Regions from separate parts of the Chitinophaga sp. 10T418 genome, predicted to be linked through region 1. Evidence: riboswitches for the same ligand, from Rfam matches in the RefSeq annotation. Region 1 holds a riboswitch; each other region holds the start of a gene.
What was found. A riboswitch is a leader RNA that binds a small molecule or an ion and turns the genes downstream of it on or off. The one in region 1 is predicted to bind cobalamin.

Region 1 (3,286 bases):
TTTCTTTTCATTTCAACATATCTAGATCAATTGTGGACAGATAGAACTTTCTGCTATCTATATACTTTGGCAAAGAAAAGGATTTAATCTTATATATGACAATCTGGAAACAAACGGCCGTGTTATCAAGGAACGAAACCTCTAMTATTCGATAGATAATTAACCGAAATAAATGATCAGCATCACGTGAGAGGCAATAAAACGGACAAATCAATTTTTCACATGCGAATAAACAATACTATTACAAGAGAAAGGTACGCCAAATGAAATATTTTTTCGATCAATTTGAGACCGCATCGTATGATTTGCTATAATTTTTGTTATTCCTGCTTAACAGATGCTTTAGAAAACGAATTGAAGGAAAAATACTTTTATCATTGCCTCGTAATAAAAATCCGCTACCGGACTAACGGTAACGGATTGAATTTTTCACACTAAAACTAGAGGCATGAAAAACTTTAATTTGAATGATTGGTTGGAGACTATTGGTCAAATAGTCCTTGTAACTCACATCATCCTAATGATTTTAGGTATGAAAATGAGAAAGTAAACATCATGTACGCAATGATTGCTCCCTGGCTCTAAGTTAGGGGGCATTTTTTGTATGCCTTAATCACTGCTATTCTGATCAATATTTAAAAATTACCCTATATTCCAATATATCATGTGGATATGAGGTTTTCATTCCACTTTACAATGGAGAGATACTCCATCAAGTTACGCATTAATCTTCATGCAAAGGTTCATCTTTTGCCAAAAACATTAAATATTTCAAACATACTTAAAGAAAAAAGTGGAGATTCCCAATATATTCATTCTTTCAATCGGCCTGTGTGCTGGTAATTATATGATCAGATTCGAAGATATTAATTACATATAAAACTGCAAAAATGGTTCTTCGCTTAAAATCGGATTAACGACTGATTAACAGATCCGTATTTCGAATTTCTAAGACTATTCCCATTAGTGGCTGCAGTGTTATAAATACTTCGGCTACTATCTTCAACTCATCAATCCCACAGTGATACTTTTCGGTATAGATGATAACAATAGAACCATAAAAAATGAAATATCAACCTATGGAAAGCATAAAAAATAAAATGCCATATCCATACTTTCTTCCGTTCACTCCTGTTAGTGATTTAAAATAACCATAACGCAGATCCACTGCGTCTAACAGTGATACATTTTAATGAAGGAAGACAATATAGGTGGTATAAAAATTTAAACACGAACTAATAGGAAGTATAAAAAATGAAATACCTGATTAGTTATAGTTGCCAAAAGCATTGCCTCAAAAAAGAATGAAGTATTACACTTTCCTTTCATTTTGGATTTTACTAATACTTCACGTACGTTTGCATCCACAATTGGTTCCGCCTGCGGGCGGATTAAAAGGGAATCCGGTGCAATACCGGAGCTATCCCCGTAGCTGTGATCCTGCATTCATTTTTGAATGAATTGATTTTCCGGATACTCCATACCACTGTCTGCATGTCCGCAGATGGGAAGGTTCCCGGAAAAGCAGGAGAGCCAGAAGACCTGCCAGATGTCATCGATCATTCAGCGCTTTCGGGTGAAAGGCCAGGAATGTAAGCCTAACGGCATATATTCTATTGTGTAAATATTATTTACCCCTGGGCGCATTATGCAGGTGTGATTTCACCGGCTTTTGAGTTTTGTTTTTTTCCGGATCTGGTATCCGGACAGGGAAAAGTATGTCATCAATCCAAATATCTATTATATGAAAAAACAGTTATTATCCTMCTTGTTGGTAGCGTTTGCCTTGTTGGTGGCTTCCTGTAAAAAAGAAGATGCATTGCAGTCATCACAGTTACAAAAGTTGGACGCCAATAACAAAACCGGCGTTACAACATCATTGATTACCGGCAAATATGCAGATGGTTTCTTTATTGCCAATGAAGGATGGTTCGGTCATGGCACCGGCGATCTGCACTTCTATTCGTATAGTGGTGACAGTTTGGTGCAGGACGTGTATCACCTGGAAAACCCAACCGGTGCATTAGGAGGGCCTTCCAACACATTGCAGTTTGCGACCTTCTTCAACAATAAGCTGTACATCGTAGTGAAAGCCGGCGGACCGCTGGTGGTAACAGATGGTGGCAGCATGGTAGAAACCGGCCGTATCACTACCTTGCCCGGTAACGATGGGCATGCCTTCCTGGGTGTTGATGCCACACACGGACTGCTGAGCGCCAGCGATGGCGTATATCCTATTACACTGCCATCTCTGGCGGTAGGCACTAAAATCAGCGGGGTTGCTGGTTATACCGGCGACATGCTTAAAATTGGCAGTTATGTTTTTGTATTATCTCAAACAGATGGTATCGTAGCCCTGAATAGCAGCACTTATGCTGTAGTGAAAAAGTTCGGCGCTGCTAACCTTGCTTTTGCCGCGGGTAAAGATGGAGCGGTATATGCAACCAATTCAGATTCACTGATCCGCATTGTTCCGTCTACCCTCGCACGTACTGCGATCAAACTGCCGTTTACCGTGCCTTCTCCATGGGGAGCATGGCGTCATGCGGGTATTACTGCTTCTACACAGGACAGTGCTATTTTCATTGTGCGTAACAACGGTTTTGCCGGTGGAACACAATTATATCGCTACGTAATCGGCAACGCTGCTTCGTTAACTACGCCATTTATCACCCTGCCAACAGGTCAGTATTTCTATGGTGCAGGAGCAGCATATAATAAGGAAAAGAATGAGCTGGTAGTGACCACGCTGAATGGATCATTCACCGGCAGTATCAACCGGGTGCTGATTTATGATGCCACCACTACTACCCTGAAAAAAACGTTGACTTACAACGGATGGTATTTCCCGGCTATGCCTGTGTTTCACGAATAAAGAACCATAAATAAGAAAATGCCCCGTTTGCCAATGGCAAGCGGGGCATTTTCTTATCCCGATACTTCACTAGGATATTCAAGATTTTCTGGTTACTTTAATACGATATTTTTTTTCCACGTATTTCACTCTTAAGCCATTGTAAAATGAGCGTTAAACTCACTCAGGTATCCACGTTTTTTTGTGCCCCGCTATTGCTGTTATGTTTGGGCGGTAGCAAAGTTGTTGCCCAGGCAGGACCCGTTAGTATTTCAGGCCCCACTACTGTGACTCCCGGCAGCGTCGGCATTTATTCGCTGGTACCCACTGTTAGCGGCAGCACGTATGTAGCCTGGAACGTTACCGGGGATGGACAGATTATTTCTGCACCACCTAATACCGGTCTGGAAGGTTATGGTATCAACACCTGCT
Region 2 (3,286 bases), 210 kb from region 1:
CAATGATATCATTAAATTCACTGTAGCACATATGCGTATGAATTTGTGTTTCGTCTTTCACACCACTGGCAGCAATACGGAATGCCTGTACTGCCCATTCCAGGTATGCCGCCCAGTTTTCCCGGCGTAAGGGTAACCCTTCCCGGATGGCTGGTTCATCGATCTGTATCACTTTAATACCTGCATTTTCCAATGCCACCACTTCATCACGTATAGCCCAGGCAATCTGGTTTGCGGTAGTGGATCTTGGCTGATCATCTCTCACAAAAGACCATTGTAAAATAGTAACAGGACCGGTGAGCATACCTTTCATCAGCTTGTCGGTATTGGCTTGTGCAAAGCTGCTCCAGCGTACCGTCATGTCTGCCGGACGGCTTACATCACCAAAAATAACCGGTGGTTTTACACAACGGCTGCCATAACTCTGTACCCAGCCATTTTTTGTAAACAGGAATCCATCTAACTGTTCGCCAAAATATTCCACCATGTCATTGCGCTCAAATTCGCCGTGCACGAGTACGTCCAGGCCAATTTCTTCCTGCCAGCGGATCACTTCTATGGTTGCCTTTTCTATGGCGGCATCATATTGTGGTACTGTCAGTTCTCCTTTTTTCAATCTTGCTCTTAACTGCCGGATATCATCTGTTTGCGGGAAGGAGCCAATGGTAGTAGTCGGGAATAATGGCAGGCCAAACTGTTCCTGCTGTATGGCCTGACGAATGGTAAAGGCACTTTTCCTGCTGGCATCACTCAATGTAAATGCTGCTACCCTGTCTTTTACCGCTTTACGATGAATAAGCCCTGATGCCCCACGGTTGCGGATCGCGTCCTCATTGGCAGCCAGTAGTGCTGTATTTCCTTTTACAATATCCCGCAGCTCCTTTAATTCCTGCAGCTTTTGTTTGGCGAAGGCCATCCAGTTTTTTATTTCGGGAGATATCGCTGTTTCGTAATCCAGATCACAGGGAACATGTAAGAGGGAGCAGGAAGGCGCAATGGCGACTCTGTCTTCCCCTAAAACTTTAATAGCCCTATGTATAAATGCTAATGATTTTGTGTAGTCATTCTTCCAGATATTTCTGCCGTCAACTACGCCCAGAGAGAGTTGCAATTTGCTGTCGGCGATCTTTGTCTGCAATACATCTTCCAGTTGTGCCGGACAACGTATCAGGTCCAGGTGCAGTGTCTGCACCGGCAATGCCAGTACTGCCGGCAGGTGTTGGCCATAACATTCAAAGTAGGAAGCCAGTACAATATGTAACTGCGGGAAGGCAGCATGTATTTGCGCATATGAATCGGTAAGTACCTGCAATGCTTCCGCAGAAAGATTGAGTGATAAGCAGGGCTCATCCAGTTGTACCACGGTGGCTCCGGCCTTCGTTAACAGGTCAAGCACTTCCAGGTACACCGGCAGCAATTTATCTATCAATGATAACCGGTTAAATCCTGTTTCTTTTTCTTTACCCAGTAACAGGAAGGAAACGGGTCCCAGTAATACCGGCTTGGCAGCATAGCCTGCATTCTTTGCTTCCAGGAACTGATCCACCACTTTGCGGGAAAACAGGTGGAAGTCCTGGCTGGCGGTAAATTCAGGAACAATATAGTGGTAGTTGGTATCAAACCATTTCGTCATTTCCATGGCGGTGATATCATCTCCATCCCGCTGATAACCTCTGGCCATGGCAAACAACAGGTCTGTTTCAGATAACTGTTTTGCAGTGAGGGCCTGGTATCTGGCTGGTATAGCGCCCGTCATCAGCGAGGTATCCAGTACCTGGTCATAATAGGAAAAATCGTTGCAGGGAATCCAGTCGATTCCTGCCTGCTTTTGCAGTTCCCAGTTTTGCAACCGGATGCCGGCGGCGACTTCCTGCAGGGCAGAAATAGTAATGCTGCCTGTCCAGTAGCTTTCGCAGGCCTTCTTCAATTCACGCTGGCTACCTATCCTCGGATAGCCTAAGTTGTGGATAATCATTGCTGATTGTTTAAAAGGTGATACATGATGTTCACGCTCTTGTACATACCATAGCAATGCTTTAACAGGAGAAAGTGTAAGAGAGGAGAAGATAGTACGTAATTGTTGCTGACAGGCATGATCCCCGATGCAATACAGCATTGGTAGACGGACCTTTTTAAAAGCGTCCATCTGTCATACCTGTTCTTAAAAAATTACTACATACCAAAACCTGACCTGCTTCAATCCCCGAAAGCAGTGTCAAAGTGAAATAAAGGCAGGTCTCCTGGCTCGTTTCACTGTTAAACACCTTCCCATTCCTCCAACGGAACAGTGGTATATTGTTTACCAGTTGCAGATAAATTATCTGCGCAAAACTTACAGTTGCGGGACAGCCTGTGATTTACACACAGTTCCCTTTTAATCCCGCTTTTCAGCGGGAACCATTACTTGCTTCGATTGTAATACGTAAAGAACCGGGGGCGAAGATAATAAATCCCGGCAACTATCAAATTTAAGTTCCCGGCCGTTTTACAGCATGATTTCGTTTTCTTACAATGTGGCGCAGTAGCAAAAAGTGAGTTTTACATCATAAAACAAACAAAAAATGAAACAAGCTAACATCCTGATTACAGGCGCCACCGGCAACATTGGTACTACACTGGCCAAACAGTTATCCGCACAAGGTATTCCTTTTCGTGCCATGGTGAGAACAACAGACGATCAGGCCCGCGCACTCCACGCATTACCGGGAGCTGAAGCCGTGATCGGAGATTTTAATAATCCCGACAGCGTGGCCAGGGCATTACAGGGAATAGAAAAAGCTTTCCTGCTCACGAACTCCTCTGAGCAAGCCGAAAAGTTACAAAGTGATTTCGTAGACGTTGCACGCCATGCCGGAGTACAACATATTGTAAAACTCTCCCAGCTGCATGCAGCACCACAATCGCCGGTACGTTTTCTCCGGTATCATGCTGCCGTGGAACAAAAGATCCGCGAATCCGGTATTGACTATACTTTCCTGCGACCTAATTTATTTATGCAGGGACTGCTGGGCTTTCGGGATCCCATCATCCAGCAGGGCAAGTTTTTCGCCACCGCCGGAGAGGCGCCGATTAGCCTGGTAGACATCCGGGATATTGCCGAAATAGCAGCCATCGCGCTCTCCACTCCCGGCCATGCAGGCAAAATATATGATATTACCGGCCCCGAATCCCTCACACACCGGGAATTGGCAACCAAACTGTCTATCGTCCTGGGACGTACCATCAGCTATGTCAATGTTTTACCGGATCAGTTACTCCAGGCTTTGTTACAGGTAGGATTTCCCTT
Region 3 (3,286 bases), on a different contig from region 1:
GAGAAATAGTTGATATTTTCATATTGCAAAGGTACCTTTGATGGTGGTTGGTTTCATTGATACTTTTCAATTAAAAACCTGCAAAAAATCACTTTTTAGCCCAATGGGTCAATTATTATGAGTTTAGACGGTCTGTTTCCCATTTATAAGTGGAATTTTAAATCCCAGTCCATTCTGACTAATCTACCGGAGGATGAATGTGCAGATCTTTATTCCCATATGCAGGAGCAACGATACGGGAAAGGAGAAGTTATATTTAGAGAGGGAGCTGTTGCTTCCGGTATTTTCTTTGTAAAAAAAGGTAAAGTTAAAAAATACCAGGTGGATCAAACTGGCAGGGAACAAATTATATACGTTGCCAATGCAGGGGAATTAATCGGATATCACGCTATTTTAGCCGATGAGCGTTATCCAGACTCTGCTGCTACATTAGAAGAAAGTGTCATTGCATTCATACCCAAAGAAGATTTTATGACTATTATGGGAAGATCCAGCGTGCTGCCGCGTAGATTACTCAAAGCACTCAGTCATGAATTCACTGTATTGGCAAATAGCATTTCTGTATTTGCACAGCGTTCTGTTAAAGAGAGACTTGCAATCACGTTAATTGTTTTGCGTGAAAAATTTAAACAGGAAACAGTTGCAGGGGAAGATATTATGATTAATCTTTCCCGTAGTGATCTGGCAAATATGGTAGGTACCGGTAAAGAGAATATTGTTAGATTTCTAACAGAGTTTAAAGCTGCCGGTATTTTGACATCACATAGCAGGAAGATCTGTATTAAAGACATCAAGCAACTTATTAAGGTATCTGGTTGTGGCCTGGATTGAGTGTAAATAATTTTTGTCCCTTTGCAATGCAGACCATAGTGCGGATTTAAATGATCTAAGCCTGTAACCGATATCTTGTATCACGTAAAAAAAATTGCCAACTTCATTAGAGTGGCCGACCTGCTACCTGTTTCCAGGAGTAGTAATATCCAAATTCATTTCCGGAAATGAAACCGGGTAAATATTTCCTGGAAGCCAACATGCCTTATTCCTTATCAGGAACATATATAGAAAAGATAGGGAGTGCCAGCGACAATGCCGGCAACACTATTACAATAAGTGGTCCAACGCAAAGTTATAATGTAGATCTTGCTCCTCTGGCGGAGAAGTATGTAGAAATAACCAAAGAAGGGGAGACGATTAGTATAAAACTGAACTCGCAGGGATATACGCTGTACCAGTTCAGGGATCCGCTGGCCTCGCGCTGGCAAATGCAGTTAGGGCTGCGATATAGTTTATAGGGATCGGGTGAGAATTCCTAATTCGTAATTCTCAATCCCTGTTGTCACAACATTTGGAGAAACCATCTGCTTTCATTAATTTGCGCCTGCAACTGGTTATTCTAGCATGTATGCAAGAATATTAAAAGGGAATCCGGTGTAAAACCGGAGCTATCCCCGTAGCTGTAAATCCTGCTGCCTGTGTGACCACAGGTATCGTTTTTTCGGAGTTAATTCCTCCTTGCCACTGTTCCGCTTATCTGGAACGGGAAGGCGACCGAAAAAGCAGGAAAGCCAGAAGACCTGCCCTTTGCAACTATATATCATGTTTTCGGGTGAAGAACATGGATGTATTTTTCCCGGTGTTCCGGTTTTTTATTTTTGGTAAAAATGAATTTTTGTATCTGATTGACTGTGCCTGATAGCGCATGTCATCACCTATAACATGTATGTTTTCTTTCGTGAGAGATCATTTGATTTCTTCATGCAGAATCCCTATTCCCTTTATAATAACTATTAACAATGTCTGATAAAAAAATTGACCCACGTTTTCTAGTTTTACTTGTTTTTATTTTAGGCGCAGGCCTCATACGTGTATTAGGTGCGGGTAATCTGATGCCTTATCCAAACTTTACACCGATTGGCGCTATGGCGCTTTTTGCGGGCGCTTACTTCAGTAATCTTTTCAAGTCGTATGCCTTTCCTATTCTGACATTATTCATCAGCGATATCATCATATCTCACCTGATATATCCGGAATACGCTACAGGATTGCTTTATAGTGGCTGGGTATGGAACTATGCCGCCTTTGCACTCATGGTAACAGTGGGCAGAGTGATCATCAAAAAAGTAACGCTTCTCCGCATACTTCTTTCCGCGCTGTCTGCCGGATTGATACATTGGATCGTTTCTGATTTCGGCGTATGGATCAATCATGGTATTGATATTACTACCGGTAAACCCTATACGTACAACCTTGCAGGTTTGTTGCAATGTTACTACCTCGCTTTACCATTTTTAAAGAATATGCTCGTGGCAAATCTTCTTTATTCAGCGGTATTCTTTGGTTCTTTTGAAATACTGAAATACCGGTACCCCAAAGCATTACATGCATAATTGAAACAACTGGAGCTTAATCATCAATCAAATATATAAACATGCGATTTTCGGGAAGTACTTTCTTTGTAGTTTCTATTTTAGCACTGGCGATGTCATGTAAAAAAAATGACGACACCATTCCCGGTCCCGGTGTGGATAAAACCGGAGGTGCAGATTCTATACATATTGGCGCTACGCTTTCTTATCACCCCAGGATAAACAATCCCGTTGGCGCTACGTTCAGCTGGAAAATAAATGGAAATGTAGTCGGAAATGATTCGGTGTATACTTTCACGGCAGGTGCCCGCGGTGATTACCATATCGTATTTACAGCCAGCAATGCCGGCGCTTCAGACTCCGCGATCTACCAGGTAAAGGTGTGGGGTAAGTATGAAAACGGCTTTTGGGTAGTACAGGAAGGACAGTATGGTACTACCTCCGGCGACTTATTCTATTATAGTTATGACAGTAATAAGATTGTTAAAGATGTATTTAAAACAGAAAATCCCGGTAAAGATTTTGGTCCGACCAGCGCAACACTGCAGTTCGCCACCGTCCATAAAGGCAAGGTGTATATGTCAGTAAAAGTAGGCGGTCCTTTGGTGGTAGCTGATGCATATACCATGAAAGAAACAGGCAGGGTAGATCATCTTCCGCAGGACGAAGGTCATGCCTTTACGGGAATAGATGATACAAGAGGTTTGTTAAGTGCAGTAGATGGCGTATACCGTGTAAACCTCGCTGGTCCGACCATAGGGACTAAGATAGATGGCATTAATTCATCTGCCGGTGATATGATGGTGGCCGGAGACTATGTATTTGTACTTACACAAAATGATGGTATCGTTATATTGAAAACATCTGACTACAGCATAGTAAAGAAATATCCCAAAGGTACTATCGGCTTTGCCCGTACT

Region 2: linked by a shared signal. The riboswitch ahead of metE (5-methyltetrahydropteroyltriglutamate--homocysteine S-methyltransferase) and the one ahead of AC1DCV_RS26460 (DUF5074 domain-containing protein) in region 1 are both predicted to bind cobalamin.
Region 3: linked by a shared signal. The riboswitch ahead of AC1DCV_RS20715 (DUF6580 family putative transport protein) and the one ahead of AC1DCV_RS26460 (DUF5074 domain-containing protein) in region 1 are both predicted to bind cobalamin.

Annotation. Positions count from the first base shown of each region.
Region 1 covers NZ_JBFTHG010000010.1:242,848-246,133, forward strand. The annotation lists gene AC1DCV_RS26455 (hypothetical protein) at 1-11, opposite strand, end outside; cobalamin riboswitch at 1,355-1,564, shown strand; gene AC1DCV_RS26460 (DUF5074 domain-containing protein) at 1,745-2,875, shown strand; gene AC1DCV_RS26465 (hypothetical protein) at 3,022-3,286, shown strand, end outside.
Region 2 covers NZ_JBFTHG010000010.1:33,811-37,096, forward strand. The annotation lists gene metE (5-methyltetrahydropteroyltriglutamate--homocysteine S-methyltransferase) at 1-2,116, opposite strand, end outside; cobalamin riboswitch at 2,214-2,417, opposite strand; gene AC1DCV_RS25590 (SDR family oxidoreductase) at 2,562-3,286, shown strand, end outside.
Region 3 covers NZ_JBFTHG010000006.1:630,438-633,723, reverse strand. The annotation lists gene AC1DCV_RS20730 (biotin/lipoyl attachment domain-containing protein) at 1-22, opposite strand, end outside; gene AC1DCV_RS20725 (Crp/Fnr family transcriptional regulator) at 118-831, shown strand; gene AC1DCV_RS20720 (hypothetical protein) at 999-1,292, shown strand; cobalamin riboswitch at 1,369-1,596, shown strand; gene AC1DCV_RS20715 (DUF6580 family putative transport protein) at 1,794-2,387, shown strand; gene AC1DCV_RS20710 (DUF5074 domain-containing protein) at 2,429-3,286, shown strand, end outside.